3 regions of the Oceanobacillus kimchii X50 genome follow, and region 1 is predicted to be linked to each of the others. Evidence: predicted binding sites of a transcription regulator. Region 1 holds the regulator's gene; each other region holds the start of a gene.

Evidence for each region. The regulator LexA, encoded in region 1, represses DNA repair genes until DNA is damaged. The targets are predictions, from matches to a motif close to CGAACATATGTTCG.
Region 2: the regulator LexA is predicted to act here: its motif matches at 5,637-5,650, upstream of C794_RS12845 (YhjD family protein).
Region 3: the regulator LexA is predicted to act here: its motif matches at 7,524-7,537, upstream of C794_RS06445 (YhjD family protein).

The regions. Positions count from the first base shown of each region.
Region 1 is NZ_CM001792.1:1,685,596-1,696,237, reverse strand. Features, by position in the region: gene C794_RS08935 (cytochrome c biogenesis CcdA family protein) at 1-404, opposite strand, end outside; gene C794_RS08930 (YneF family protein) at 636-860, opposite strand; gene C794_RS08925 (methyl-accepting chemotaxis protein) at 1,003-2,700, opposite strand; gene C794_RS08920 (DinB family protein) at 2,830-3,288, opposite strand; gene sirA (sporulation inhibitor of replication protein SirA) at 3,433-3,891, opposite strand; gene tkt (transketolase) at 4,048-6,048, opposite strand; gene C794_RS08905 (DUF896 domain-containing protein) at 6,132-6,365, opposite strand; gene C794_RS08900 (YneB family resolvase-like protein) at 6,451-7,089, opposite strand; gene lexA (transcriptional repressor LexA) at 7,374-7,997, shown strand; gene C794_RS08885 (hypothetical protein) at 8,128-8,388, shown strand; gene C794_RS08880 (manganese catalase) at 8,733-9,563, shown strand; gene C794_RS21240 (peptidoglycan DD-metalloendopeptidase family protein) at 9,654-10,493, opposite strand.
Region 2 is NZ_CM001792.1:2,464,494-2,475,135, reverse strand. Features, by position in the region: gene C794_RS12890 (N-acetylmuramoyl-L-alanine amidase) at 1-750, shown strand, start outside; gene C794_RS12885 (manganese catalase) at 785-1,627, opposite strand; gene C794_RS12880 (YndM family protein) at 1,713-2,144, opposite strand; gene C794_RS21185 (hypothetical protein) at 2,377-2,502, opposite strand; gene C794_RS12870 (hypothetical protein) at 2,565-2,780, shown strand; gene C794_RS12865 (YolD-like family protein) at 2,777-3,115, shown strand; gene C794_RS12860 (hypothetical protein) at 3,177-3,371, shown strand; gene C794_RS12855 (M23 family metallopeptidase) at 3,388-4,554, opposite strand; gene C794_RS12850 (hypothetical protein) at 4,795-5,040, shown strand; gene C794_RS12845 (YhjD family protein) at 5,060-5,452, opposite strand; gene C794_RS12835 (helix-turn-helix transcriptional regulator) at 5,755-5,946, opposite strand; gene C794_RS12830 (FtsK/SpoIIIE domain-containing protein) at 6,179-7,303, shown strand; gene C794_RS12825 (replication-relaxation family protein) at 7,245-7,841, shown strand; gene C794_RS12820 (hypothetical protein) at 7,868-8,539, shown strand; gene C794_RS12815 (metalloregulator ArsR/SmtB family transcription factor) at 9,285-9,632, shown strand; gene C794_RS12810 (arsenic transporter) at 9,646-10,642, shown strand, end outside.
Region 3 is NZ_CM001792.1:1,204,642-1,215,283, forward strand. Features, by position in the region: gene pepF (oligoendopeptidase F) at 1-1,379, opposite strand, end outside; gene yhfH (protein YhfH) at 1,539-1,670, opposite strand; gene C794_RS06420 (MBL fold metallo-hydrolase) at 1,788-2,522, shown strand; gene C794_RS06425 (lipoate--protein ligase) at 2,610-3,605, shown strand; gene C794_RS06430 (aminoglycoside phosphotransferase family protein) at 3,828-4,769, shown strand; gene C794_RS06435 (fatty acid--CoA ligase family protein) at 4,953-6,500, shown strand; gene C794_RS06440 (competence protein ComK) at 6,655-7,161, shown strand; gene C794_RS06445 (YhjD family protein) at 7,112-7,504, opposite strand; gene C794_RS06450 (TVP38/TMEM64 family protein) at 7,689-8,327, shown strand; gene lepB (signal peptidase I) at 8,400-8,942, shown strand; gene addB (helicase-exonuclease AddAB subunit AddB) at 9,034-10,642, shown strand, end outside.

The DNA of each region.
Region 1 (10,642 bases):
ATCCCAATTAAAACAGAACCTATATAACCTGCCGGACGATTTTTAAATTGAATTTTTCGATCCTTCATTAAAAACTCAAAATTTAAGATACCAACAATTACAAGTCCAAAGAAAATAATAAGTATTGCTCCAACTTGTCTAATTGTTGACTGATAGGTCATTAAAAATTCAGAAATAAAAGTTGTTGTAAACCCAATCATAATAAAAATACTAGAAAATCCGATTAGAAAGCAAAGCGTGTGTAATATTGCTTTTTTATCCATTCGTTTATTGTCATCTGTAATTTCATTCATACTCATACCAGTAATGTATGAAAGAAACACTGGATAAAGCGGTAACACACAAGGCGATATAAATGATAGAAATCCCGCACTAAAGGCAAGAAAAATATTAATTTCTGACATAAGCTAACTGCCCCCTAACAAGTCATATTCTATTCTAACAGATGTATTACTAATTAAAAGAAGATAATATGACAATATATATACATTTTATTCATTTTTAAGTAAGAACATGCGATTCATTTTTCTAAAACAAAATAAAAAACCACTTATTATAAAGTGGCTTTCTGCGAGTCTAGATCACATAATACCAAATGAACTCTATGTAATCATTCACTTACATAGTAAGTGAATTTATTCTTTACCAGATTGGTTATTCATGGCACGCATCATTTGATTAATTTTCTTTTGTGATGGCTTTTGACCCATTTGCATCATTAACGTACGAAGCATTTGCTCATTAATAGGTGGATTCTTTTTAAGATAGCTCATCATATATTTTCTAGCAATAAAAAATCCTAGAGCAACACCTGCAACCAATGCTGCGATTGCAATTAATACTACCCATATAGTACTCATGTTACTGAATTTCCTCCTTCGTGTTGTCTCTAATACAGTATATTAGATTACAGTTAAGAATACAACGGTTTCGCAAAAAATACTATTTACTATAATATCCTAACTAAACTATTTCATAATACCTAATTAATGATATCTACTATCACTTTATATTGTTACTTTCAAATTTAAATCGATTTATTATTTTAGTTAATGAACTAGACAATTGTATGAGATCCATTCCTATACTAAGAGTACTACTCGTCTGCTCATTTTGTAATTTATTATTTGTAAGCATTTCTTCCGTACTTGCCAAAGTTTGTTGCGATAAAGCCACAAGCTGTTCTGAAGATTCTTTTTGTACAGGTAAGTAAGACTCTAAAGAATGAAGTTCACGTTGAATATCTACAATAGTTGTTATCGTATCAGTAATATCCGACATTAAATAATTCAATTCATTTTTGGATCCCGTAGCAATATTTAAATTATCTTTTGAATTCATTAGCATTTGCTTACATTCATCGGATGCATTCGTCGTTAACTCTTCCATATGAGCTATTGAATTAGTGATCTTATTAGCCGCTTCAGATGATTGTTCAGCTAATTTACCAATCTCATTGGCTACTACTGCAAAACCTCTACCTCTATCACCTGCATGTGCTGCCTCAATAGAAGCATTTAATGATAATAATTTTGTTTGTTCTGAAACTTTTTGGATTAACTGTACTAGTTCAGAAATATACAATGATTGATGAAATACCGCTTCTACAGTCTTTGTTAATTCATTTACATCTTTTTCATAGTCTTCAAAAGTAGATATTAACTTCTTTATACTTTTGTCTCCTTTATTTGCAGTACTATTCATTTTCTTAGAAGTATGAAGGATATTATTCATATTATTAAACAGCTCTTCAATTTTATCTTTCATCTCCACCGTAGTTTTCAAGTTATTTTCCGAACTGCTTGCTGTTTGTTTTGCTCCCTTGTTTACAATTGAAATGGAATTCGTTAGTTCTTTACTCGATTGTAATGTAAGTGTAGATGAACTTTTCAGCTGGTTTCCAGTTGCTTGTAATGAGGTCATACTTCTTTTCAATTCTTGAAGCATCTGCTGAATATATTTCATCATAATATCATAACTGCTATGTAAGGACTTAATTTCAGGAATCGTTGTATTAGGTGAAGAAATTATGAAATTCCCCTTTTTTACTTCCTTCATCGTTTCCTGTAAATCAATTAATGGAGTCGTTAATGATTTGATAAACTTTATTAATAAAATCAGAGAGATAAGAACACTGGCAATAATTATTAATACTAATATATTTCCCATATTTGTAATTGGAGCCATAAAAGAAGCATTACGAACTAACACAACATAACTTCCACTCACTTCCTCCATTGTTTGAAAAGAAATGGTAAATACTTCTCCATCAATATTTCTAGTAATCTGCCCATTTCCATTCTCTTCTATTTCAGTCACAAGTGAAGTAGGTATGGATGGTAGTTCACCTTCACTAACTGGAAAAGCAGTAACATCTCCATTACGAATATACAGATATTCTGAATCAATCCCATCTGACTCCAGCCTTTCCCTCTGCGTTCGTATATTTGAATTCAGTTGTTGCATAAAGTAATCGGGGTCACTTATGTATGTAAAGTGTAAATTTTCAGCAATATAACCCATTAGTTCCGTTTCACTTATCAATCGTTCTTCTATTGTATTTAAGGTAATATTTTTTGCTTGATAATAAGAGATAATTCCAACCATGGATACAGAAAGCACAGTTAAAATGATAAATAATATAAGTAATCGCAACCTAAATGAAGTCTTTTCTAAAATTCTTTTTAAATATGATAACATGCAGCTCATCTCTCTCCTTTTAATAGTTCTATAGTCCTGATACTTACGTATTGTACCAATATATTATTAATTTAATGTTAAAATTTGGTATATAAAACTATATAACTAAAATTGATGAGCATTTTGGAGTTACAGATGTTTCTTAATATCTATAATTGCTTGTAAATGCATTCCTTCGTGAAAAATCGTACGAATTAATACTTGTTCAATTGTATACATCTCCATTTCAATAGGAGGGTACTCTTTTGAGAGCTGGTGTCTATAACAATTTTCAATTTCTATAGGTTGTTGCTTTAGCAAATATTTTAATTCCTCAAAACTTGGGGTTTCAGAAGTAAAGTTATCGGGTGAAGTTCCAAATCCAAACCACTTCATTAAATTTTTTGTAATACTTGAATACTCTTTCGTTAATGTCTCTATCCACAAAAATTGGTCTAAATAGATATGTCCTAAATTCCAACGAATATTGTTTTTAAAATATTTGGGTATGATTTCTGATTCATACTCCGATACATCTTCAACAACTGATAGAACATCATTACGATACGTTTTTACTTGATTAAACAATACTTCATGCTCATTTTTCATAAGGATAACCTTCCTTCTCGTTATTAATAATAGATATTATTCTACATAATTTAGATTATCCCTTCTTTACCAGTACTAAAAAACGGAATTACAATCTAAATTTACTTAGATTGTAATTCCGTTCTTCAATTTTCACTAAATCAATTAAAAATATGAATACAATACCTGTTGTAGCTCATTTTTATTATCATGAGTCATTGGAGAAATCCATCCAAAATGCTTATTATCTTGTCCCTGTACAAAAAAGAATGGATGAATGTCTTCTAGTACAGGAAATAAAATCGATACAGCAGCTTCGAGATTGGAACAACGTAACGATAATCCCCCATTTTCTACATAAAGAAATAACACTTCTTGATCCCGTTTTATTTGAATTCGATTGCCTATTCGCTTCACATAAAGGTTCGGTGATGAAAACTGTTTTAAATGCATAGCAAATTTATACAAGTGAAACCTCTGAGTTATAAATGAAAACTGTTTACTCAAATAATTTCTTTCGGGGTCGTTCTCATATTCATTAAAAAATCGATGCAATAAATCACTCTTATGAAAATAGCTTTTTGCCACTGGTTCTTTAATCCAATAAATAGAGTATGCATTCATACCGTATTCCCCCTTCTATTAACTATTATAGAAAGGTAGACATTCAAATGTTGTCAAATTAGTTCGCAAATAACTTCTTCTTTTGTCGAATTCAACTAAAATCATAAAAAGAAAGACGAAACCTTAACGGAATCGTCTTTCTTCTAAACAGAAATATTATTTTAACAAGTCTTCCACATGTTTTACAACATTATCTACTGTAAATCCATATTCTTCAATAACTTTTTCACCTTTTGCAGAAGCACCAAAGCGATTAATACCGATTACTTTTCCATCAAGACCTACATAACGTTCCCATCCAAATGAAGTTGCCATTTCAATTCCTACTCTAGCTTTCACTTCTTTTGGTAGTACTTCATTCTTGTATGCATCTTCTTGAGCTTCAAAACGATCCCATGAAGGCATGCTAACGACTTGAACATCGATACCTTTTTCTTTTAATGTTTCTTGCGCACGTACTGCCAATTGAACTTCTGAACCAGTAGCTAGTAATAATGCATCTGGAGTTTCTTTCCCAGATTTACTAATTACATAAGCCCCTTTTTTCACACCTTCGTACGCATTTTCCTTCGTACCTTCTAGTGTTGGAAGATTTTGACGAGTAAGAACAAGCGCTGTTGGCTGATGTTCAGATTCAAGAGCTAATCTCCACGCAGCTTGTACTTCATTAGCATCCGCCGGACGAATAAGTGATAAGTTTGGAACTGCTCTTAATGATGCTAACTGTTCAATTGGTTCGTGAGTCGGACCATCTTCACCAACTGCAATTGAATCATGAGTAAATACAAAATTTACAGGCATATTCATAATTGCTGCTAGTCGAATAGCAGGGCGAAGATAATCACTAAATACGAAGAACGTTCCAGCAAACACTTGTAAACCGCCATGCAAGGCCATACCATTTAACGCCGCTCCCATAGCATGTTCACGTACACCAAACCATACATTACGACCAGAATAATCTTCTTTTGTAAAGTCGCCTTCTTCATTTATTGTTGTTTTGTTTGAACCAGCTAAATCTGCACTTCCGCCAAAGAAGTTAGGTATTGCTTTAGCTACTGCATTTAGTACTTCACCAGAAGATGCACGAGTTGCAATACTGCTACCAGGCTCATATACCGGAAGTTCCTCTTCCCATCCTTCTGGAAGTTGACCATTAATTGCTAGATCAAATTGTTCTCCTAATTCAGGATAAGATTCTTTATATTCTTCAACAAGCTTGTTCCAAGCAGCTTCCTTCTTCTCTCCATCGTTTACGATTTTTTCTTGGAAATCAGCATATACTTCATCTGGTACATGGAATGATTCATGATTCCACTTATAAAATTCTTTTGTTAATATTATTTCATCTTCTCCTAATGGAGCACCGTGTGAAGCAGCAGAAGCTGATTTATTTGGAGAACCGTATCCTATAATAGTCTTCACTTCAATAAGTGTTGGTTGTTTCGTATTACTTTGCGCTTGTTTAATCGCTTCACGAATTGCGTTTACATCGTTTCCATCTTCCACTCGTAATACTTGCCAACCATAAGCTTCAAAACGTTTTTCTGTTTCCTCAGAGAAAGAACGGTCTAAATCTCCATCTAGCGATATATCATTAGAATCATAAAGTGCGATTAATTTACCTAATCCTAAGTGACCTGCTAAAGAAGCTGCTTCATGAGAAATCCCTTCCATTAAATCGCCGTCACTCACAAGGGCATACGTGTAATGATCTACTACAGAATATCTGTCTTTATTAAACGTTGCACCTAAATGCGCTTCTGCCATAGCCATACCTACAGACATCGCAATACCTTGTCCTAATGGTCCTGTAGTTGCTTCTACACCATCGGTATGATGTACTTCCGGATGTCCTGGAGTTTTTGAATCCCACTGACGAAATTCTTTTAGATCTTTAATAGATACATCATACCCGGAAAGATGCAATAAGCTGTATAATAGCATTGATCCGTGTCCCGCAGATAATACAAAGCGATCACGGTTAAACCATTTTGAGTTTTTTGGATGATGATTCATAAAATCTGTCCATAATGTGTACGCCATTGGTGCCGCACCCATTGGTAATCCTGGGTGTCCTGAGTTTGCATTCTCAATAGCATCAATGGATAACGTACGAATCGTATTTATTGATAATTGTTCTACATTGCCTGACATTTTGTCTACCCCTTTCAAAATAAAGCCTTTACTTCTTCATTCTATATTGAATTTATCATGACAACAAGCATGACCAATAGAATTTAATGTTTTTTGTTTCGGTCTTGGTAATCACGAAGCTTCTGGGGAGTAACGTCATTACCTTTTGGATCAATAACTGTCATTGTACTTAATTGGTTCTTAAAAGAGCTACGTACATTCTTTAAATACTCTTCACGAAGCTTCTTTTGTTCTGCTTTTTCTTCTGTTGTTAATCCTTCTTCTTTAGATTTTTTAGACAGAAAATTAATTCTCTCTAATTTATCTTTAGATAACATGGTGTCAACCTCCCCACTATTAAAAATGACAAAAAGACAGGATTTCATATCCTGCCTCTTATCGTACTCTACCTCGAATCCAGATTCAAGTATTTTGATATTCTTGATATCTACGGTGTACAGTAGCTTTTGAAACGTTATAATCTAAACCATTGAGCACCTTTGTAATTTCATTAAATGTTAACCCATTCTGCCGCAATCGAACAATTTCTTCAATGGGCACTTCCGTTCGATCTCTACCAGGAGACTGATTAATTTGTTTTAAATTTTTTTCAGGTCGATATCCTTCACGTACTGCTCTTCGCATTCCTCTTCTTATTTTCATATTTTGAATTTTCCTCTGATATTCTTCTACAATTCCAACAATTTGTAATACCATCGAATCGGCTTCATTCAGTACCAATTCACCTTCATGAGCTACAGTATATATAGGGATATTTAGCTTAGCTAATTGATGAAAAAGTGCAATTTTTGTATTCCCTCTACCTAAACGAGTTTCATCTTGAATACATAAACAATCCGCTTCTTTACTTGAAAAATATTCGAGAAGTTGAAAGAGTCCTTCTCGTTCGATATCGTACCCGCTTGCCTGCTCTTCAATACAATCAATAACCGTAAAGTTTAGCTTGTTTGCTAATGATTGCAATTCCTCCCGTTGGCGTATAAGGGAAGACTCTTGTGTATGTTTATCCGTGCTGACTCGACAATATACTACTGCTTTCAATCCTAACTTCCTCCTGTTTAATTAACCGCTCGTTACCATAGAGAAATATAAAAAAGCGAGCGCTAAAGCAAATGCTATCACATAGAATGCATCGGTTCTAGTAATTTTCTTCAGCATAATTAAAAGCTCCTTTCATCCGTTTATCGAACAATTGTTCCTATTTGATTCAAAGTATATACCGAACATATGATCTTGTCAACAAAAATTAGAACGAGTGTTTGCTTATTTAATAGTAAAATGATAAACTATCATTAATAAAAACCTATGCTAGAGGTGAACGTTTGATGACGAAACTATCAAAAAGACAACAAATGATTTTTGACTTTATTAAAAGCGAAGTAAAGTTAAAAGGATATCCACCATCAGTTCGAGAAATTGCTGTAGCAGTTGGACTCGCTTCCAGCTCAACTGTTCACGGGCATTTAGAAAGGTTAGAAAACAAAGGATACATACGAAGAGATCCTACTAAGCCAAGAGCAATTGAAATTATTGATCCAGAAATGGAACAACAGCTTCCAAAAGACGAAGCACGTTATGCACCTGTAATTGGTAAAGTTACTGCAGGGATACCAATTACAGCGGTTGAAAATATCGAAGAATTTGTTCCAATTCCAAGTTCGAGTGCCGGTCCAGACGATAATGTATTTGTACTTATAATTGATGGTGAAAGTATGATTGAGGCAGGCATTTTAGATGGAGACATGGTAATTGTTAAACAACAAAACACAGCATTAAATGGAGAGATTGTTGTAGCAATGACTGAGGAAAATGAAGCAACAGTAAAACGATTTTTTAAAGAAGAAAAACGTATACGACTACAACCAGAAAACGCTACAATGGAACCTTTATTTTATGAGAATGTAACAGTTCTTGGAAAAGTGATAGGTCTATATCGAAATATTTTCTAATAAAAAGAGTTTGGCTTTCTATAGCTAAACTCTTTTTATATCGATAGAATTTATCCGTCTGCATAGTTTGTACATAAATCTAGAATTACACTAATATTATAATATTAAGAAATGAAAGGAGAGAAATGAAATGTCAGATAAATTCTATCAACGACGAAGTTTTTATATTCCAACTGCCCTTATAGCAATGGTTCTAGGGATATATTATCTAACTAAGTATGTAGATTTTTTAACATTACCTTTCTTATGTATAATCTTAATCATCGTTACTACGTTAGAAGTAATCGAAACTAAAAAAATTAAGTCAAAAGAAAATATTCTAAAATTAGGATCTGCCGGATTATTAATCGCTTTGGCTACATGGTACCAAATCACCGTATTCATTCTATGAATTTATTAAATAACTAATAATATAAGTAAGTTAGATTACTGTAATAACTATATAAAAACTATTTTTAATTACCGCAAGTTATTAATATCTCCCTCTAAAAATCAGAAACAATGGTAATAAAACACATTTAGCTCAGTAATTCTATTTTATAATTCCCATACTAAACGTCTAGTAAACTGGACTACCGGTATCAACATTCAAATTATTTTCAAAGAGATATTTTAATCTTATACAACTTCTCCTTATACTTAAAATTTATTGTGTAACAATGTGTTTAGTATAGAATATTCGACTTTTTATCTGCATATACTTAATTGTTTATTATATGGAAGGAGGAATAAGCATTGTTTTATCATTTTAAAGAATTGCAATTCGAGGCAAAACCAAGTAGGCCTGATCCCGTATTTGCTAGAAAATTACAAGAGGTACTTGGTGGACAGTATGGAGAAATTAGTGTAATGATGCAATATTTATTCCAGGGATTTAACAGTAGAGCAGAGCCTAAATATCGTGATTTGTTATTTGATATTGGAACAGAAGAAATTGGTCATGTAGAAATGTTAGCTACAATGATAGCTAGGTTATTAAACGATGCACCATTTGAGACGCAGCAGAATGCTTATGACACAGATCCTGCTCTAGCAGCTATATTAGGGGGTTCTAACCCACAACATGCGATTGTTAGTGGACTTGGAGCAATGCCAGCAGATAGCAATGGAAATCGATGGACTGCAAATTTCATCATTTCCAGCGGGAATTTATTAGCGGACTTTCGTGCTAACCTTACTGCGGAGTCACAAGGAAGATTACAAGTCACTCGCTTATATAATATGACCGATGATCCAGGTGTAAGAGATATGTTATCTTTTCTTATTGCAAGAGATACATATCATCAAAATCAGTGGTTTGCTGCGATAAGAGAGCTCGAAGAACGTGAGAATGATATCGTGGTTCCTTCAACTTTCCCTAGATCAAAAGAATTTCAAGAAGTATCATATACACTATTTAATTTCTCAGAAGGCGAAGAAAGTAAAAAAGGTAGGTGGGCACATGGCCCAAGTTTTGATGGAAGAGGAGAATATAAATATGTAAGTGAACCCGTTTTTTGGGGAAGTGCACCTAAATTACCACCAGCTCCTCCACTATATTACAATACACCCCCATCTAAAATGTAGAAAACCCCTACTTAAAATAAATTACATGTAATTAATAAACATCAAAGTTAATATTCACCAAACTTTGATGTTTATTAATACAATTTAGACTTACAAAAATAATTTCTCCCAAGTAACTTTTCCTGCTTTCCCATCAATGAGGATACTTTCCTTTTGTTGAAAAGATTTCACTGCATTATTTGTATTAGTACCAAAAATACCATCTAATCCTTTTGGATTCTCTCCCTTAATATAAAGCATCGCTTGAAGTATCCAGGTAATATTTCCTTTAGCGCCACTTGCTATTGTAACTGTAGCGGCTTTTGTTTTTTGCCCCCATATACCATCAACATTTAGTTTTGCATTGAATTGTTTATTTAATTCTATTTGATATCCTTTGATTGCTGCTTTAATTGTTAACGGACCTGATATACCGTCTATGGATAAACCTGTTTCATATTTAGTATTTAACCCAGACTGAATATCCTGAATAATATGCTTGTTATCCCGATAGTTTTGTAAATATTTCGTAGGATCTAAACAGTTATTCGTCCTATCTGAGGTCCAGCCATATGGAGGTTGAGTCTCAGCTTTTTTACGCACTTCATAGTGCAAATGAGAACCAGTTGTCTTTCCTGTATCCCCTTGTTCTCCTATTACTTGCCCTTTCTTTACATATTGACCACGCTGTACGGATACACTATCCAAATGAGCATATAATTGCCCTCGGTTATTTTTATCCTGAAGAAGTACTACATTTCCAAAACCGCCTAAACCAGTTCCAGTTCTACCCATACCAGCAAAAATAACTTCCCCATCTGTAAATGCTTGAATACTTGCTTTATGATACTTAACTAAGTCTATCCCTGTATGAAAAGTGAATCCGATTCCTGTCCACACATCTCTTCTATAACCAAACTTAGATGTTACTCTATAATCTCGAAATGGCATATAATATAACTCTCCTCCCTTTTCTACCATTTATATGAAAAAAGTGACTTGCCCGACAGGACTAGCCACCTAAATAAATTGTCTATTTTTTCCTCTTTTGTTAACATGATTTATCCGGTAAAGACATCTCCAGCCTATATTACCTTTAG
Region 2 (10,642 bases), 780 kb from region 1:
ATTGCACTAAAAACCAGGGACATTCTAAATCGTGATTATGAAGGGCATAGCATTCGGATGAGTAGGACAAGCGACACGACTCGGAGTCTAGCACAACGTACAAATGATGCGAATAGCTGGGGTGCTGACTACTTTGTGAGTATTCATATTAATGCCGGTGGTGGAACTGGTTACGAGGATTATATTTACAATGGCAGTGTCTCCAACAACACGATAACTTACCGTGATAGAGTTCATACAGAAATTATGAGACAAGTGGATTTTAGAAATCGGGGTAAAAAACGTGCTAACTTCCATGTATTACGTGAAACTAGTATGCCAGCAGTATTAACGGAGAATGGATTCATTGACACTGTAGCTGATGCGAATAAATTGAAATCAGATGCTTACCTTAATCGTATTGCTCTAGGTCATGCCAATGGTATTGCACAAGCGTTAGGGTTAAGAAGAAAATCTGGTGGGGGTAGCACCTATACAGTACAATCAGGAGATACCCTTTGGAGCATTGCCCAAGCCCACAATATGACTGTGCAACAATTAAGAGACCTAAACGGATTAACTGACGATACTATTTATCCAGGGCAAGTTTTAAGTGTTAGCAGTGTCGGGGCTGTTTATCATACAGTTCAATCCGGTGAAACGCTTTGGGGAATTGCACAACAGTATAATACAACGGTTAGCGCAATCAGAACTCTTAACGGATTGACTGGTGATGTTATTCAGCCTGGTCAGAGGTTACGGGTAAGATAAATAAATAAAAAAGCCCTCCTAGTGGGGGCTTTTTTTAGTCAAATAGCTTAGGTTTTTCATTATTATTCGGTGTTCCATGAATATATCCTGGTGCAGGTTTCAAAATAGGTTTTTGACCAAAAGCTTTTGGATCTCTAATGTATTCAAATTCCCCATCTCCATCCATACTTTTGCCTTTTGCCCATCTTCCTTCACTACTTTCATCACCGAAGGAATAGTTCATAAAAGAATGAGAAACTTCTTGTTTTTCATATTGTTGGTTAAATGTTGATGGTACGATTGGTTTTTCGTTTTGTTCTAATTCTTCAATTGCCGCCATCCATTGATTTTGATGCATGGTATCGCGTGCTATTAGCCATGAAAGCATATCTCGAACACCCTTATCGTCAGTCATTTCATATAATCTTACGACTTGAAGGCGACCTTGTGACTCAGCATTTAAATTTGCACGAAAGTCAGCGAGTAAATTTCCGCTTGCGATAGTATAACGAGAATTAAAAGGGTAACCAGCACTATCAGTAGGTGTTGCACCTAATCCAGATACTATGGCATGTTGGGGGTTCATTCCTCCCATCACAGCACCTACTACAGGATTTTTTGCAGCTTCCTCTTGATCCTCGACAGGTGCATGGTCAAGTAACTGCGCAATCATAGTAGCTAACATTTCTACATGTGCTATTTCTTCTGTTCCAATATCTAAAAGCATATCTCTATACTTTTGATTACCACGACAATTCCATCCCTGAAATAGGTACTGCATCATAACAGTTATTTCTCCGAATTGGCCACCTAAAACTTCTTGTAACTTTTTTGCGTATACTGGATCTGGACGGTCTGGTTTTGCATTATATTGCAATTCTTTTACGTGAAAAAACATAAATATGTCACACTCCTTTTATATTTAGGGTAACCACTAAATTATTATTTATAACGGTCACAAAATGAAGACACCTTGCATGACTCTATTCTTTGTCCTTTTTGTTGTGAAATTCTTTACTTACTTCGGTTTGGAAGCTTGTAGATGTACGGTAATTATTGCTTTTATCCACATTATCAAAAACAAAATTACGTAAGTATCTATGATATAAAAGTTCAGTAATTGAAATAAAAAATGCAGATATGAAAGCTGCAGTCATAATTGGAGCAGTGCCTTCAAATAAAAAAGTGCCTATAATCCAGATTCCAATGTAAGCAAGCGCAAAATCACTTACTGCTGCGGCTACATTTCCAATTTTAGGTAATATGAACATATCGCCCGCAAAAGCAATTACAGCTAAGATAATACTTGTCGTAATAATGTCAGATAAAGAAACATTAAAGAACAAGCCTAGTATTATCCATAATGTGACAAATAATAATATAAACTTTAACAAGAAAGCTGATACATATTTCAATTAACATCATCCTTTTTTAATTATTGAAGGTTAGTTTTGTCTATAATTAGTATTTTTATGTATATTTAAAGCTTCCCTTTAACAAGAGGTTTTGTAGTAGTTATTATTAAATATTGAACTTGTAATAAATTTATATATAAGTGGAATCAGGCCGAAAAGCTGCAGAAATAGTTAAGAAGATGAAATAGACAGAGATATGCAGAAGACATGATAATTAAAAGCCACTCGAAGATTAAGAGTGGCTTTTTTCATCATCCTCATAAATATATAGGTCATCTACTTTACAACTTAACACTTTAGCTAATTTGAATGTTCTTTCAAGTGGTGTATCTACCCAAATGGAATCCATTTTTTTCATGTTTACACCTTATTATTTTTTGGTATAATAAGAACAAACGTTCGTGATTTGGAGGGTGAAACATGAAAGGATTACTTGAAAATTCGAAGGAACTAAAGAGTAAGATAATGATTTATTATATAGACACTAATAATGAAGTAACTCAACGGATAATAAGCGTTGTTGAAATAAAAAGGGAACACGTTATTGCTTATTGTCACTATAGAAAACAAGTTCGTTCATTTAAGTTCGAGAACATCCTTTCATGTGGACCAGTCAAAAGGAGAGTAGGGGCATGAGTGTTAATGATAGAGGTACAATAAAATGGACATCTATGATGTTGCCAGAGCATGTAGAGTTGTTGAACCAATTAAAGGAAAAGCAAAACAGGAAGCAAAAACCTATACTTGATGAACAACAACTTGAGGAAAACGGTTTTCAGTTAATGATGGCACATAAGGATAACCTTCTCATCAATATTAAGTATTATGCTAATTATGATTACCATAATATCAAAGGATATATTGATAAGATCAATTATCAAGACAAGTATATTACTATGGTTGAAAAAGTAAGTTCAGGCAATTATACACGAATAAATTTCGATGTAATTTTAGAAGTTACTATACTATAGAAGGGAATTCTCTGTTTTTATAGAATTTAGGTATATATATATCTATAATAAGGGGGATTTTATGGCGACTTTATTGGGTTCATACTGGTGTGGATACTGTAAAGAAGAATTGAAATCAAAAGATGGTGTAATTGTTGGTAATATAAGGACAATGGTACATATTAAATGTCGTTTACCCAACTCTGAAGATGAAATAGATAGAGGATATGCAGAAGACATGATACTTAAATATAATTTTGGTGAGCCACTCAAATAAGAGTGGCTCTTTTAATTTAAAAGTTTATAAATAGTTCTGGATCGATTCCATTACGTGACTGCCAAGAGCCTTCATGTATTTCAAAATGTAAGTGTTGTCCGGTAGAATTCCCTGTATTGCCCATGTAACCTAATAATTGCCCTTGTTGAACAGTTTGTCCAACGCGTACTTGTAAATTACTTCTCATATGTGCATAAACAGTAGTGTATTTTTTATTATTAATATTATGTTCTACATAAACCACGTATCCATAACTGGAGCTATAATCAGCTCTTGTGACTTTTCCGGAAGCTGATGAAACTATTTGGACACCATTTCCTCTGGTTGCAAGGTCAATTCCATAATGAAAACCACTTCCCCTAGGTCCATAAGTACTGGTTACGGTATATCCACCGTTTACCGGTACTATAAATTTTGTCTGATTGTCTTTTAGACTAATCCATTTTTTACCAAGCCATGTTTCTATTTGATACCATCCATCAGACGTTGCATTAAAAACCTTTACAGTTTGAGCTCCAATAGATGCTGGTGATTTAGAATTGAAAGAGGGCTCATCATATAATTTATATTGTTTATCTAAAGTTAAATTTTGTCCATTAGGTGCTATCCACTTATTACCTAACCAAGTTTTTACTAACCACCAACCACTCTCTCTTTTTGCAATTACAGTGATTTCTTGCGGATTAATAGAGGCTCCGGTTGATTTTGTGAAATTAGGTTCATTATAAATTTTTGCAGTCTTACTTAAATTTTCTTTGATACCATTAGGTGCAATCCACCTTTCTCCTAACCATGTGTTGACTCTCCACCAACCATTGTTTTTTTGTTCATAAACTGTTATAGTCTGTGGTTCTATAAAAGCAGAAGTACTTTTTAAAAGATCAGCTTCATTGTATATTCTAGTTGCAAAGCTAAGTTCAACTTCAACGCCATTAGGTGCAATCCATTTTTCTCCCAACCAGGTATCTACTTTTATCCAACCATTGGATCTTTCATCTAGTACTTCTAGAGTTTGAGGTGCTTTAATTATAGCACTGGTTTTTGATTTGAAATTTGGTTCATTATAAATGGTAGTGTCTTTCGTGATGTTGATGGATTCAGCTGCGGATACACTAACTGAATAAAATGTAGTAATTGCAAACAATAGTGCAAATGAAACTAACAACTTTTTTAATAAGCGCAAAACTTATCCCTCCTCATATAGTATGAGGAAATGTTACCATTAAAAGTAGTTTAAAAACTTAAATTTACAGAAAATATATAATAAATTAACGTATACTGAAATTTGTGTATATAAGTTTAATATATATGTGTTAGGTTTAACTTTACTTTAAAGTAGTGTAAAAAGTAGGTTAAGAGTGATTAATACATATTGTGAAATCAATGACCTTCAGTTATTATTGCAGTATAAAGGAGTGATTAAATGGAGTTAATTACTTTATCTATGCTGCTTTTGACAATTATAATTATTGCTATTTTATCAAAGAAGAAAAAGTTTCGATTTTATTACGTAGTAAGCTATCTTTTATTGGGTATTTTTGCACTATATATTGGTATTAAATTTAATAACGTATATTCGGTTATCTTATATGGTACAGCATTTATTTCTAACCTATCAGGATTTGTCCTTTCACTTACTATTAAGGAAGATTATGCAACCCAAAATTAAAACCCCTAAGGGGTTATTTTTATATATTATCTTCACTATCTACATCCGGGGGAATATAATTTGTATCTAAAGGTATATCCTTATGTTCAATCTCAATCATATTTTCGCCATACATATAAGACTGAATGACCTTCTTTGTTCCTTCTCTTAATTCTTCAGAAGTAAACTCCATGTTTTTTCCATTAACCAAATACTTGCCTGCAGATTGTTTTCTAATATTTAAATGATGATCTTGAACAACCTCACGTTTTAACTCATAAAAATCTTTTTCAATGGCATTAATTAATGACTCATGCAAATCTAAATAAGGAGGTACGATTTTAAATTTATCGTGATTGTATAATTTTTCGTTGTGTTTCAGTGTGTTAATCGCTAATGGCATACATATGTATTTTAGTACAAGATCATTCATTTAATCACCATCATCTTTTTTCTTTTTCTTTGAATCAAATAAACCCAGTGCTACTGCAACCGCAATTGCAATAACAATCCATGAACCTTCCATAACTATATACCTCCATTAATTATCTTCATAAGTTTAAAAATCTAATAGGATATCTATGTGATAACTTCATAATTAAACATAACATAATATTAGAACAAATGTTTGCTTTTTGTCGAGATATATTGTAGTATAAATATTATACAAGCTAACTACTACCCCTTTTGTAGATTAGATGTGAATACGCCCCGTTACTGCAACGGGGTCTTTTTTTATTCTTCTTCGTATAAATCTTCTAATTTGCAATTTAAAATTTTAGATAATTTAACTGCTTGATCTAATCGTATCATGCTTTTGTTTTTAGACCAATTAGTAATAGTATCTTTATTGACTCCCATTTTCGCAGCAACATACTGCTTTTTATATCCCGATTTTTTTATTAAATCATCTACTCTTAATTTCATTATCATCACCAATTAATTAGTTCGATACAAGTATAGTAAATCCCTTTATTTGATAGCTTACATAAAAAAATCGGAAACTTTTCGGATTTCACAACATAGACTTTACTATGCACAGTAAATAAATGTTTACTTACGTTGCCTTAATTACTGTTGCATCAACAAACGAATATACGCACGAATAGGTAACACTACGAACACCAAAGCGTATATACGTACGAATAGGGGTGCGAATATGGAATTACTTATAGGTGGGTGCTTGTCTGCTTTTACTCTTTATGCAGCTACAAAATGGAATAAATCAGACAAAGATAAAATTAAGCATACATTCCGAAATTTAAACTATAAAACAAAAGATTATGAACCAAAGCATTTTAAAACACATCGTACTGACGACTACACTTTATATAGCTACCATGTACCGTATGGACTTGTGGACGATGATAAATTACAGGTACTTGAAAAGGTATTAAATAAGCCAGTTAAAATAACATTTGCTAAGACTAAGCTGCACATTAAAGTATATAAGAATCGAATACCCACTAATATTGCTTACAATTGGATCCAATCGGATGGATGGACTTTACCTATTGGTCAATCATTAGATGGTCCAGTAATGCATGATTTTGATAAAATACCTCACATGACTATAGCAGGGATGACCAGACATGGTAAAACTGTACTGTTAAAATTGATTTTATCTCATTTGATTTATTCTAATCCTGATGATGTGGAGTTTTACATTATTGATCTTAAAGGAGGACTGGAATTTAGTCAGCATAATTACAAGCAAGTCAAAAAGGTGGCGAGTAGTCCATTACAAGCCTATGACTTATTAAGGGACTTAGCTGTAGATATTGAATTAGATATGGCTCATTTCAAGCAAAAGGGATATAACAATGTATTAAATACCAATATCAAGCGCAGAAAATTTATTATTGTGGATGAAGGAGCTGAACTTGTGCCGCATAAATATATGGATAAAGAAGAAAGAAAAAAACTAGATTATTGTCAGTACGCTTTATCCAATATAGCAAGGGTGTCCGGTGCGTTAGGTTATCGTTTAGTGTTTGCTACTCAATATCCAACTGCAGACACATTACCAAGACAGATTAAACAAAATGCAGACTGTAAAATAAGTTTTCGTGTACCTACAGAGTTGGCTTCTAGAATATCCATTGATGAACAAGGCGCACAGGATATAAATATTAAAGGTAGAGCAATTTATCGAACATCTGATAAACAATTAATACAAGTGCCATATGTAAGTGATGATGAAATAAAAGGGAGGTTTAAGCAATATGTTAGCTCAACTACAAAGACAACAGAGAGACGAACAGATACTGTTGAGTTTGGATAAATTGACGTATGCCACAAGGGAACAATTACAGATAATTAATAACCTTGGCGGTGATCGTAATGCACAGCGTATATTAGCAAGAATGGAAAATGATAAACTAATACTTGCTGCTCGAATGGAAAAAAAAATATATTACTTATCCAATAGAGGTAAGCAATTAATCGGTTCGAATCAAGGGATATTAAATAGGAAGGAAGTCGTTCACACATTAATGAGAAATGCTCTTTATATTAAATTAGGAATGCCTAAAGATTGGAAGAAAGAACGTCCCGTTACCTGGGGAGATAATAAACTAATACCAGATGCAACATTTAAACGTAATGGGGAATTTTATTTTATTGAAATAGACAATCAACAGACCATGGCCACTAATAAAGATAAGATACTAAAGTACAAAGACCTCTCTTATATAATCCACCAACAATATAACCACAGACCAACATTGATATGGTATACGTTATCCTCGAATCGAAAGAAAAAGTTAAAAGAACTTTGTGAAAAGTCGTCCATTAAATATGAAATATATGGTAACATGTAGGTACAAAGAAACAGGGGGTTAAAGAATTGAAAAGAAGTTTGATTTTGCTATTAATAGCTACAGCATTAGTCGGATGTAGCGACAAAGACACAGAAGCCGCTCAAGAAACCGAGTCCAATAAAGAAGAAGTTCAAAAATCGGAACAACCTGAAGAAAACAAAGTGGAAAGAAGTAATGAAGAGATACAAAGGGAGGGGGAACTTATAGAGATAGGTCAAACTGTAAACGGAGATACTGGAAAAGTTGAATTAATTAATATAAAAGAATTTAATGAAACGATTGAACAAGGTCCTTTAAAAATAGAAATGATAAACGCGAAATTAATTGAAAATACTAATAGCACTCAAGCGTTTAAGCAGCACCTTAGTCAATTTGTAAGTCATGAAGTTGGAGATGAAGTAACATATATTCAAATAAGGTATAATGTAGAAAATACTTCGGATGATGAATTATACTGGTCTAATTTAAAAAATATTGTTACCGATCAAAAAGAGCAAATAAATGCAGATATGGAAGAATTTTTATTGCAAAGTTACGAAACGGAATTTTTAGGAAACGTTCAACATGATTATGTACAGTCATTCGTCATTAAGAATTCAGACATAAATGAAGTGAAGTTTGTTTTTAACGCAATTGAAGATTTAAATTCTTATGAAAAAATAACTGATGAAATTGAATATAACTTTACATTTGATTGATTTAAAAAAGAGAGGGTAATCCCTCTCTTTTAAATGGAATACAAAACGGTATACATTTAATAAAAATATATGTTTATTCCTCATTTTTCCTTTATGGTGTAAATGTTTATATATCAGCATTTTTGAGCATTTTTAGACATATTGAAAACTCGTCCAATCGACTCCCTCCGTCTCCACCAATACATAACTAATATTGGTGTGATATTATTTATAAAGTCGTGGTAACACTTTTGTTATTTTGATTTAAATTCTAATAACTATGCTTGTTTAAAGTCATCTTCCATTTGGTTGATGGCTTTTTTATGTTGCAGCTTCTTTCCAAAATTAGTCGATGAGTATGATTAATTAAAAAATCTAATTTACCAACTAAACGATATTCTTGAACTTTAATAAGAAAAAATTAATGAGTGCCCAAAAATCCTGAGGAATAGAAAAAATGGTCACTCATAGAGTGGATGAGTGCCCAAAAATCTTGAGGAATAGAAAAAATGGTCACTCATAGAGTGGGTGAGTGCCCAAAAATCTTGAGGAGCAGAAAAAATGGTCACTCATAGAGTGGATGAGTGCCCAAAAATCCTGAGGAACAGAAAAATGGTCACTCATCATGCCACCTATTTTCATCATTATATTTGAATTCTTGATCAACCAGCGGGATTGATCCACAAAAAAAGCTAAAACTCTACTTTATATAAATATTGACTTATATAAGCAAGTGGTTATATAATCACTCGAGGAGGAGATAACCATGGTTCATACCGAAACTACATTCGAAGTTCAAGAATTAACAGAGTTACTAAAGGTAATGAGTGATCCTACTCGAATTTTAATAGCATATTTCTTACAAAGTAAAACATACTGCGTATGTGAATTTGTTGAGATGTTTGAAATAAGTCAGCCGGCAATTAGTCAGCACATACGTAAATTAAAACAGATAGAATTAATTACGGAAACAAGAAAAGGCCAATGGAGGTATTTTACAATGAACAAACAATCTCCTTATTATTCAATGGTTCAGCAGATTCTTAAAACAATTAATCCAGAAAATACAAAAGTAAAAAATGTAATCACAAAAGAAAAGCCACTGGAATGTTAGGGAGGAATTTAGATTGTCATCAGTGATTATTGCATCAGTTATATTTTTACTCACGCTCATATTAGTGATATGGCAACCAAAGAATTTAAATATTGGGTGGTCAGCTTGTGGGGGAGCAATTGTAGCATTACTTTTTGGTGTTGTTAGCTTTAGTGATGTATGGGATGTAACAGGGATTGTTTGGAATGCAACTCTTACTTTTATTGCTATTATTTTAATCTCATTAATATTAGATGATATTGGATTTTTTGAATGGTCTGCACTACATATGTCACGTCTTGCAAAAGGAAATGGCATTCTAATGTTTGTTTATGTATGTGTGCTTGGTTCTTTTGTTGCTGCATTTTTTGCAAACGATGGGGCAGCATTAATTTTAACACCAATTGTATTAGCAATGGTGCGATCTCTAGATTTTGATGAAAAAATAGTATTTCCATTTATAATCGCGAGTGGTTTTATTGCAGATACAACTTCACTTCCTTTAATAGTAAGTAACTTAGTGAATATTGTGTCAGCTGACTTTTTTGGAATCGGATTTATTGAATACGCCACACATATGATTGTACCAACAATTGTTGCACTTGTTTCTAGTATTATTGTACTTTTCGTTTATTTTCGAAAACGAATTCCTAGGACCTATGATTATTCCAAATTGAAAGAACCACGTAAGGCGATTAAAGACTATCGCATGTTTCGATTATCATGGTTTGTATTAGGACTATTATTAATCGGGTATTTAGTTAGTGAGTTTGTTGGTATTCCAGTATCATTTATAGCTGGTGTGATTGCCATTATATTTTTAGTTGTTGCGAAGTATAGTCAGGCTGTCAATACGATGGCGGTGATAAAGGGAGCACCATGGAATATTGTCTTTTTCTCCATTGGCATGTATGTCGTAGTTTATGGACTACGAAATGTTGGATTAACGGATGTCTTGGCTGACGTGATACAAGTTGTTGCAAATCAAGGGATGTTTGCAGCAACTATGGGAATGGGCTTCATTGCTGCAT
Region 3 (10,642 bases), 480 kb from region 1:
TAATAAGTTCCTAGTAGTTGCGTAATAATCCAACGTTTCATACGAGGATCATCCTGATGTTGATTCATTAAATGTTCTGCTAATAATAATTCATTTAATGTTGAAGGTGCTTCTACAAAATAAGTAGAAGGACGTGTATTCAACAATGTCTGATGTTTTCCTGCTAAATAGAAATGTCCTGCATGACCTAATTCATGCGCGAGAATAAATGTACTTCTCATATTATCGGACCAAGTCACCATAATATAAGGATGAGCCCCATATGGACTAGAACAGAATGCGCCATTCGCTTTTCCTACGTTTTCTGAACGATCAATCCATCGGTTATTTATTCCTTGTTTTATAATTTCAATGTACTCTGGCCCCATGACTTCTAGTGCTTCTAAAATCGTATCTGTTCCTTCTTTATACGTTGTTTTAGGGTTGAAGTCCGGATCTAGCGGTGCTTTTAAGTCACAATATCGTAATTCATCAACATCTAGTTTTTCTTTCAATAACTTCGCATAGCGCCGCATATGTGGAGCTAACCCTTTTTGAATCACATTAAGTTGATTTTCATACATTTTTTCGGATACATCCTGCGAGGAAAGTAGCATATCTGTAACTGAGTTATAATTTCTTAACTTAGCAGTTTTTACTTGTTTTGTAACTTCTGTTGCATAGGTAGTCGCATAAGTGTTCTTATATTGCTGAAAAGTTTTCTTAAATGATTCATAAGCATTTCTACGTGCGACTGTGTCTTCACTATATTCATAGTTCTCTTCGTATAATGCCTCTGACATCGGTATTTCTTCGCCATCTTTGTTAAAAATTGATTCAAATTGCATATCTGATGCTTTACTAATACTAAAAATATTTCTAGGTGCTTCGAATAATTCACCAAATACAGCTAGTGCTTCCTCCACTTCTGGAGAAAGTTTATGTGGTTTTTCTTCTAAAATATCATTTAACCATTTACGGTAATTTTCTAATTCTGGTTGTTCAGCGATATAGTCGTTAATGTCTTTATTAGTAAGATGAAGTATTTCGGACTCTATAAAAGCAAGTTTTGATTCAATATTAGCTAATGCAGAAGATGCTTTCAAGTAAGCACTTTGATTAACTGGATCAGTTCCATCTGCACTTGTTAATAACGAGGTATAAACAATGACATGAAAGACACGTTGTTGGTAGGCCTCGAGCTCATGAATTGCTTGTAATAGTGTTTGGGCATCTTTTGTTAATTTACCTTTGAAATTAGTAACCAAATCAATATCTTCTTGAATAGATTGAAGTTCTTTCTCCCAATCAGAAAACGTAGGGAATAAGTCGCTTAAATTCCATGTTTCTTCTTTAGGTACTTCTGTACGTAATAAACGCGAAGTGCTGGTTGTTGTCATGAGTATCCCTCTTTCCATTAAATTATTTCGTAACTCAAAATAATTATAATATAAATAAAATAATAATAATAGATTTTAAACAGAAAAAAGGCAACTATAATATAATAGTTGCCGGGAAGAATTCCAATTACATTGCGAATAAAACATTTGGTATACTATTTACCGAGCAGGATGATCACATTCATCACAGATATTTCCGTAACAATCTGCTTTTTCAATGATCATATCCTGACCACACTGAACACATTTTTTCTTCGGTAGGTTTCTAAAGAATTCGACAATTCCAATCATAGTGAAGCCTCCTTAAATTGAATGTTCATTTCTTATAAAACATTGTATTATAACAGTATTCAAAAGTCAATGCTGTGTTACAACAAATTATAAAAATTTTTGAAAGGATGTAACAGAATGAAATTAACAGTTATTGGATGTTGGGGTGGATATCCCGCTGAAAATGGATCGACCTCGTCTTATTTACTTCAATCTGGAGATTTTCGTATGTTAATTGATTTAGGTAGTGGTGCCTTATCAAAACTACAAAATTATACTGATATAGAACAGATTGATGCTATTGTACTCTCCCATTATCATCATGATCATGTGGCTGATATTGGCGTTTTCCAATATGCAAAACTAATTAATTATTATGTAAATGGTAATGAAAATGTTGTACCTATATATGGTCATACAGAAGATGAAGAAGGATTTGCAAAATTAACTCATACGTATACAAAAGGAATAGAATACAATCCAGATAATAAGTTGATAATTGGTCCTTTTGAAATTGAATTTATTCAAACAAATCATCCAGTACCTTGTTATGGTATGCAAATAACAGATGGAAAAGAATCAATCGTATATACTGCCGATAGTGGTTTTATGAAAGAATGGACGAAATTTGCGGACAGATGTGACTTATTTATAACAGATTGTAACTACTATGCTGGACAAGATGGTTCCAAACCTGGACATATGAATAGCGAGCAAGTTGGAATGATAGCAAGAGATGCTAATGTAAACAAACTGCTTCTAAGTCATTTACCTCAGTTTGGAGATTTACAACAATTAAAAAAGGAAGCAGAAAGTTTTTATCAAGGACCAATAGAAATTGCAAGAGAAGGTTGGACATGGTCTGGGAATTAAGGTCTATTTCTTTTGATTACATGGAGAGATTGTTTTACAATAAAAGATAGCATATAAATAAATATGTGAATTATGGGAGGATGTACAATGAAATTTATTGATAATAAAGGCATTACTGATCCACGAATTAACTTAGCCATTGAAGAATACATCTTAGAAAACTTTGGTGAAAAAGATACATATCTTCTATTTTATGTGAATAGTCCGTCCATTATTATTGGACGTAATCAGAATACAATTGAAGAAATAAATACGGATTATGTAGATGAAAAAGGTATAAAGGTTGTTCGCCGCTTATCAGGTGGAGGAGCAGTATACCATGATGAACAAAATCTTAACTTTAGTTTTATTACAAAGGATGATGGCAATAGCTTTCAGAACTTCGCGAAGTTTACCCAGCCTGTTGTAGATGCGTTAAATAAAGTTGGTGTGCCAGCGGAATTACAAGGAAGAAATGATTTAGCAGCAGATGGACGTAAAATATCTGGTAATGCGATGTTCTCTACAAGAGGGCGTATGTTTAGTCACGGAACATTAATGTTAGATTCTGAACTAGAAGAATTAACAAAAGCATTAAAGGTGAAGAAAATTAAAATTGAATCAAAAGGTATTAAATCCATTCGTAGTCGTGTAGCTAATATTGCAGAATTCCTCGATGAAAAAATAACAATGGAGCAATTTAAAGAATTAATTTTAACTCATGTGTTTGACGTAGAAGATGTAAACGATGTACCACAATATGTATTAACAGATGAAGACTGGGAGAAAATCCATGAAATATCAGAAAGCCGTTATCAAAAATGGGAATGGAACTATGGGAAATCTCCTTCGTTTAATTACCAAGAATCACAAAAATTTCAAGGTGGGCTTGTTGATGTTCGCTTAGACGTTAAAAAAGGTATAATTGAAAACTGTAAGATATATGGTGACTTCTTTGGAATAGGTTTAATCAATGAATTAGAAGATCAATTAATTGGTATACGTCATAATCGACAAGCGATTGAAGAAGCTCTACATGATGTTGATGTGTCTTACTATCTAGGAAGGATTACAAAAGAAGAATTTATTTCTCTGCTTTATTAATAAAGACAACTTCTGTATGTTAATTTTAATAAATAAAATAGAAATCCGAGTTATATAACTGATACAAGGTTATGACTCGGTTTTTTTATCCGGCACTTCAAAGCTGTGAGGTTAAGCCGAGGATAGGTTGACGAATAACATACGTAGGGTAAAGGACAAAAGGCTCATTGAATGAAGTATCGCTTTATTAAAGATAAATTATGTTTAAGGAAGGAAATAGCTATGAAGTTTAATAAGATTTTAAATTTCCATTATGGTATAAATCCAATAAAAATAGATGCTATAAAAGGTGGATGGGCAGCATTAGCTTTCAAAATATCAGATGGTAATAATGTTTATTTTTTAAAAGTGTATGACAAGTCTAGACCTTCAACTTCAAAACTTATTGCTTTCATTAATCAATATGCTTCAATTTTGGTGTGGTTAGATAATCATACAAAATTGAAAGGAAAAACTCCTATACCAATATCTACGTTTGAAGGGGAATATAAATGTGAAGATGATAGTAATGTGTACTTACTTTATACATATATTGATGGAGATACAGTTGGAAATAAAAACATGTCTGACAAGCAAATTAAAGAATTAGCTGAAATTATATCTACACTTCATTCTTATGGAAGTCATCAAATTCCATTTTCAACTAACTTGATGGTAGAGGACTTTGAATTACCATATTTAAATGACTTTGAAATAATTTTACAGAAAAAAATAGAAGAAATACCACAGATTATCAAAGAACCTATTACCAAGTATAGACAAACATTAGTTAATCGTATAGGAGATATTAAAAATTTATCAAATCAATTAAAGTCCAGTAATCTAGATTTTTCCCTTTGTCATACTGACATACACAATTGGAATTTAATGCAAACAGATAGACTCATATTAATTGATTGGGAAGGATTAAAGTTAGCACCAGTAGAAGCTGATATCATGTTTTTAATAGATAAGCCATATTTTGATAAATTCATAAGTATTTATCAAAAGACCCACAGAAGATATGTTATTAATGAAGATGCTATAAAATATTACCGTTGTCAGCGAAATTTAGAAGATATTTGGGAGTTTATAGAACAGTTGTTATATGAGGATGTAAATAACGAGAAACAAGTAGAGACATTAAATTATATAAATGAATTAGTGACAGAATTTGAGCTGTAATAGTTGCATAGAGATATATTAACGACTTTTACTAAAATGTTAGCGCTTTCTATTGAAAATTAAATTCATATAATTTATAATTATTCTAAAATAACCGAAAAAAAAGAACTTACGATAGCGTAATTCTATTTTTTTACCCATAAATGAATGAATATTCATTCATAATAGGAAGGAGAGATAAGATTGAATATTACAGATAAGTTGGCACTAACTGCTAGGGAAAATCCAACAAAAACTGCATATATTTTTGCAGATAAGAAAACAACCTATGGTGAGTTAGAGGGCATGGTTCAAAAGTTTGCAGATGGTCTCCAAAAATTAGGATTCAGACAAGGCGATCATATCGCATTAGTATTAGGGAATAGTCCATATTACGTCATAGGATTGCATGGGGCATTGAGATTAGGATTAACTGTAATTCCAATGAATCCTTTATATACACCTAGTGAAATGGCTTATATGTTAAAAGATGGTGATGTAAAAGGAATTATTACAATGGATATTCTTATGGATAAATTTATTCCAATTGTTGATGATCTATCTACTCTAGAATATATTGTTAATTGTGAAAGTGGAAAAGAAGTTCCAGGATCTATTAAAAAAGAACAATTACCAACAAGTATATTACGTTTTCAAGAAGTAATTGCTAATGGTCAATTGCCTTTCACTGGTCCAAAATTAGTTGAAGAGGATTTAGCTGTTATCTTGTATACCTCAGGTACAACCGGAAAACCAAAAGGGGCAATGCTTACGCATAAAAACCTATACTCTAACGCACAAGATGTCGCTAATTATTTACATATTAGTCAAGATGACCGGGTAATTGCTGCCTTGCCAATGTTTCATGTTTTTTGCTTGACTGTATCATTAAATGCACCGCTGTTAAATGGAGGGACAATCATTATTTTACCTCAGTTCTCGCCAACAGAAGTATTCCGTGTAGCTAGTGACTATCAAGCAACAGTATTTGCAGGCGTTCCAACGATGTATAATTATTTACTACAAAGTGCAAAAGATAATGTGGATAGTTTTTCCTCTTTACGTTTATGTATTTCTGGAGGTGCAGCTATGCCGGTATCTTTACTAGAATCATTTGAGCAAGCTTTTAATGTAAAGGTTTCTGAAGGCTATGGGTTATCTGAAGCTGCTCCTGTAACGTGTTTTAATCCTTTAGATCGTCCGAGAAAAGCAGGTTCAATCGGCCAAAATATTGTAAATGTTATAAATAAAGTGGTTGATGAAACGGGTAATGAATTACCACCAGGTGAAGTAGGTGAATTAGTAGTTCAAGGGCCAAATGTGATGAAAGGTTATTATAAAATGGTAGACGAAACAGCTGCAACAATACGTGATGGTTGGCTCTATACAGGAGATATGGCAAGAATGGATGAAGACGGATATTTTTATATTGTTGATCGTAAAAAAGATATGATTTTAGTTGGTGGTTATAATGTTTATCCTAGGGAAGTAGAAGAAGTCTTTTATTCTAATCCTTCTGTTGTGGAAGTTGCTGTCATTGGAGTTCCAGACCCTCAAACAGGTGAGGCAGTTATTGCGTATGTTGTTGTTGATAATCCGGATGTGAAAGAAATAGATTTAATTGAGTTTAGTAAACAACATTTAGCCAAATATAAAGTTCCTCAATCGATTTATTTTCTTGATGAGCTTCCGAAAAATACGACAGGGAAAATTTTACGAAAGAGTCTTAAAGAACAAGTTACAAATTCATAGTATGGTTCCTAACGAAGTTGAAATTGTCGTTTATTATCAACTTCGTTTCTTTTTTTAACTATTTATTCAAAAAATTATGTAAAAATATATCATTTTAACTAATAATATGTTATATTAGGTATTAAGTCACACTAATTGGTAAAGGAGGTAAACAATGAAAAAGGAATTTTTAGAAATAACGCCATTTACGTTGGCGATTGTATCAGAGCAAGATGAAAATGGAAGGTACATTGCGAAAGTATTGGAAGAGGAAACGGAATATGTTTTGGAAGCGAAACCTACCAATGTCATTGATTATGCTTGCAAGTATTTTGGTGCTAGCTTGAAAGGACGTCAGGAGGGGACTAGAGAAATTAGCGGAATAACACATAAAGCACCAATTACAATTGATCCAGCAAGTGGAATGTATTTCTTTCCAACTAAGTCTCCTAGTAATGCGAACTGTTCTTGGATTGCACATAGTCATATTAAAGAAGTACGTAGAGGAGATGAAGGGACTACCAGTGTATTGTTTAAAAATGGCTCAAAAATTTCACTTGATATCTCCCATGGTTCTTTAATCAATCAACTACAACGTACTGCTCAAATAAGATTTCTTTTAGACGATCGAATTAAACGTTGGAGGAAGCCTCCTCGTTCTGAAGACGATAAAGACTCTTAAACATCAACTCCTTTAGCACTTTTTCAACTTTTTTACGAATAGCTGGGTTGAAATAACTTTTCTTTTCTTCTTTTCCTTGGCATATAAATAAAAAGTTTGAAAAAGAATCATCTTTTGTTAGTGGAAGAACCGATAATTGATTTATTCTCATTCTGCGAATGATCTGTTTACGTTCTCGGACAGCTTCCCTCTCCATTTCTGATAACATCTGAAGATATATCTCCTTGATTTTATATGGTCCTTCATCATGATATTTTATATCTTGACGAATTATAATAATCGCCATGGATATAAATAAATACCTTGAAGCTATTTTAGTATTTTCCTCATTGATATAACGCATGCACTCACACCTCTTATACAGATCGTATGTTCGTATATTTTATTATATGTTATAGATGAAAAAATATCTACCAATTAGAGTGACGATTCATTATTGGAATTAATTAGCTTTTTCTTTTAAAATACAATCTAATACCATATAATAATTTTAAAAGAATGTTGTCTAATGATAGGAGCTTACGTGGATGTATGTCATGAGTGTTTCTCTATCGAATTGGAGAAGTTTTATTAGAGAAGAAGGTTGGGAAGAATTTATTTCCCAGCTCCTAAATCAGTATGAAGGACTAGGACCGTTACCAGGGATTTTATTACCGTTCCTAGAAGCTTTCTTACCTTTTTTACCGTTAATCGTATTTGTTCTTGGTAATGCTGCTGCTTATGGATTATTTCAAGGCTTTCTGTATTCATGGATTGGCGCAACTGTTGGAGCAGTTGTTGTATTTTTACTTATAAGAAAGCTCTCTAATACACGTTTACTACAAAAAATTAGAAAGAATAATCAAGTGAAAAAAATTACTCAATGGGTAGATAGACATGGATTTGGTCCGCTATTTATATTGCTGTGTTTCCCTTTTTCTCCTTCGTCCATAATTAATGTTGTGGCAGGATTGTCGAAGATTAACATATATCAATTTATATTAGCTGTCTGCTTAGGTAAAACGGTAATGATATTCTCCATTTCATATGTCGGCTCGAGTATAATGGAATTTGCTCAAAATCCAGTAAGAACAATAATTGTAGGTATAGGCATAGTGATTTTTTGGATGTTTGGTAAATACTTAGAAAAACGATTGCAAAAAAAATCAGCTAAAAATAATATGTGAATCACGAAAAGGGTTAAAAACTTCCTTCAAGGGTATTATGTATAATAATTACTCGATGAAGGATGAAACAACGTGAAAAAATTCAATATTCGAAGAGTATTGTTACTTTTACTTCTCTTGATTGGGATTGCAGTTATTTTAAGAACAACTCTATTTGCCAATTATGTTGTAGATGGGAAGTCGATGGAACCTACACTATTTGACGGAAATTTATTGATGGTGAATAAATTTGTATATGAATTATCGGATGTAAATCGATTTGATGTTATTGTTTTTCGGGCTTCTAAAGAGGAAGACTATGTTAAACGTGTTATTGGAATACCTGGAGATAGGGTGGAGTATAAACATGATAAGCTTTATATTAATGGAGAATTTATTGAAGAAAGATTTTTAGAATCTTATAAGGAAGCAAGTTCGGTTGAAAAATTTACCAATGATTTTACGCTCCAACAAATTACTGGAGAAATTGAAGTTCCTAAGGGGAATTTATTTGTACTAGGAGACAATCGACAAGATAGCCTAGATAGTCGATCGTTCGGATTTATATCCAATGATCAAATTGTAGGAAAGGTTGATATAACGTATTGGCCATTGACAGAGAAAGTAAATAAATAATAAAAAGTTTTTCGATTAGGACCGAGCTTCTATCTTTGATAAAATAGATAGGAGCTCTATTTTAGTTATGGAAATTTAGGAGGGTTAATATATGGGAATGCGGTTCATACTAGGACGTTCTGGGACAAATAAAAGTGAGGTAATTTTAAAGGAAATAAAACAAAAAATTTCTACCAAACCCATAGGACCTTCTATATTTTACATTGTTCCAGATCAAATGACATTTCAACAAGAAGTTGCTCTATTTAGTGATTCTGAAACAAACGGTAGTATTCGAGCACAAGTTGTTAGTTTTTCACGCTTAGCCTGGAGAGTATTACAGGAAACCGGCGGAGGTACAAAACAGTTTATAAGCTCCGTGGGTATTCAAATGATGCTAAGGAAGATTATTGAAGAGAAGCAAGGGGACTGGAATGCTTTTCAAAAAGCTCTAAAAAAACAGGGATTTCTTGGTCAACTAGAGACGATGTTAACTGAATTAAAACGCTATGAAATAACACCAGATGATCTACGGATGCAACAATCTCATTTCACACAGTTTGTGCATCAGTCACCATCTGAGCAGGGTCTCACGCGTAAACTTAGTGATTTAATTTATATTTATGAAACGTTTATATATTCCTTACAGGGCACATATGTAGATAGTGAAGATCAACTACAGTTGTTAATTCAACAAATTAAACAATCTTCTATATTAAATAATGCGGATATTTACATAGATGGTTTTCATAGTTTCACACCTCAGGAACAATCAGTACTTACAGAGTTAATGAAAACGAGCAATTCTATCACAGTTGCTTTAACATTAGATGATCGGGAGAAAGAGGATACAACTGAGCTAGATTTATTTTACCAACCAAGCCAAACGTATCATGTATTGAAACAATTAGCATGGGATACAGGGATTCCGGTAGAAGATCCGATCATATTAGATTCTTTGAAAGGGAATTTTCAAAATCGACCTTACTTTGCTCATATGGAAAAATATTTTGATTCTAGACCAGCACCAGCGTATGAAGGCGAAGTCCCGATTGAAATATTTGAAGCTGTCCATCCACGCGCAGAAGTAGAAGGGGTAGCCCAGCAAGTACTGGAATTAATTAGAGATAAAGGATACCGCTATAGAGACATTGCATTGTTAATACGACAACCAGAAGTTTATCATAATTTAATTGAAACTATTTTCAATGATTATGAACTTCCTGTATTTATTGACGAGAAACGTCCAATGCTTCATCATCCATTAATCGAATTAATTCGTTCCATATTAGAGGTTGTACAAGGAAATTGGAGAAATGATGCCATTTTTCGGGTTTTAAAAACAGGACTTATACCAGCTACAGATGAAGAATTTCCTCTAACTATGGACAGTATCGATCAATTAGAGAATTATGTTATTGAGTTTGGGATTCGATCTAGACATCAGTGGATTGGTGAAAAAATATGGAAATACCAGCGTTTTCGAGGATTTGATAGTTCTGCTCAAACAGATAGAGAAAGAGAATTACAAGAAAGTATGAATCGATATCGAGATCAAGTTATATCTGCTATTGCAACAGTTGATGAACAATTAAGGGCAGCAACCACTGTTAAAGATCTTTGTATAGCCGTGTATCAGTGGTTAGAAGAACTGAAAATTCCTGATCAACTAGAAGTAACCAGAAATTATTATGATGATCAAGGGTTACCTGAAAAAGGTA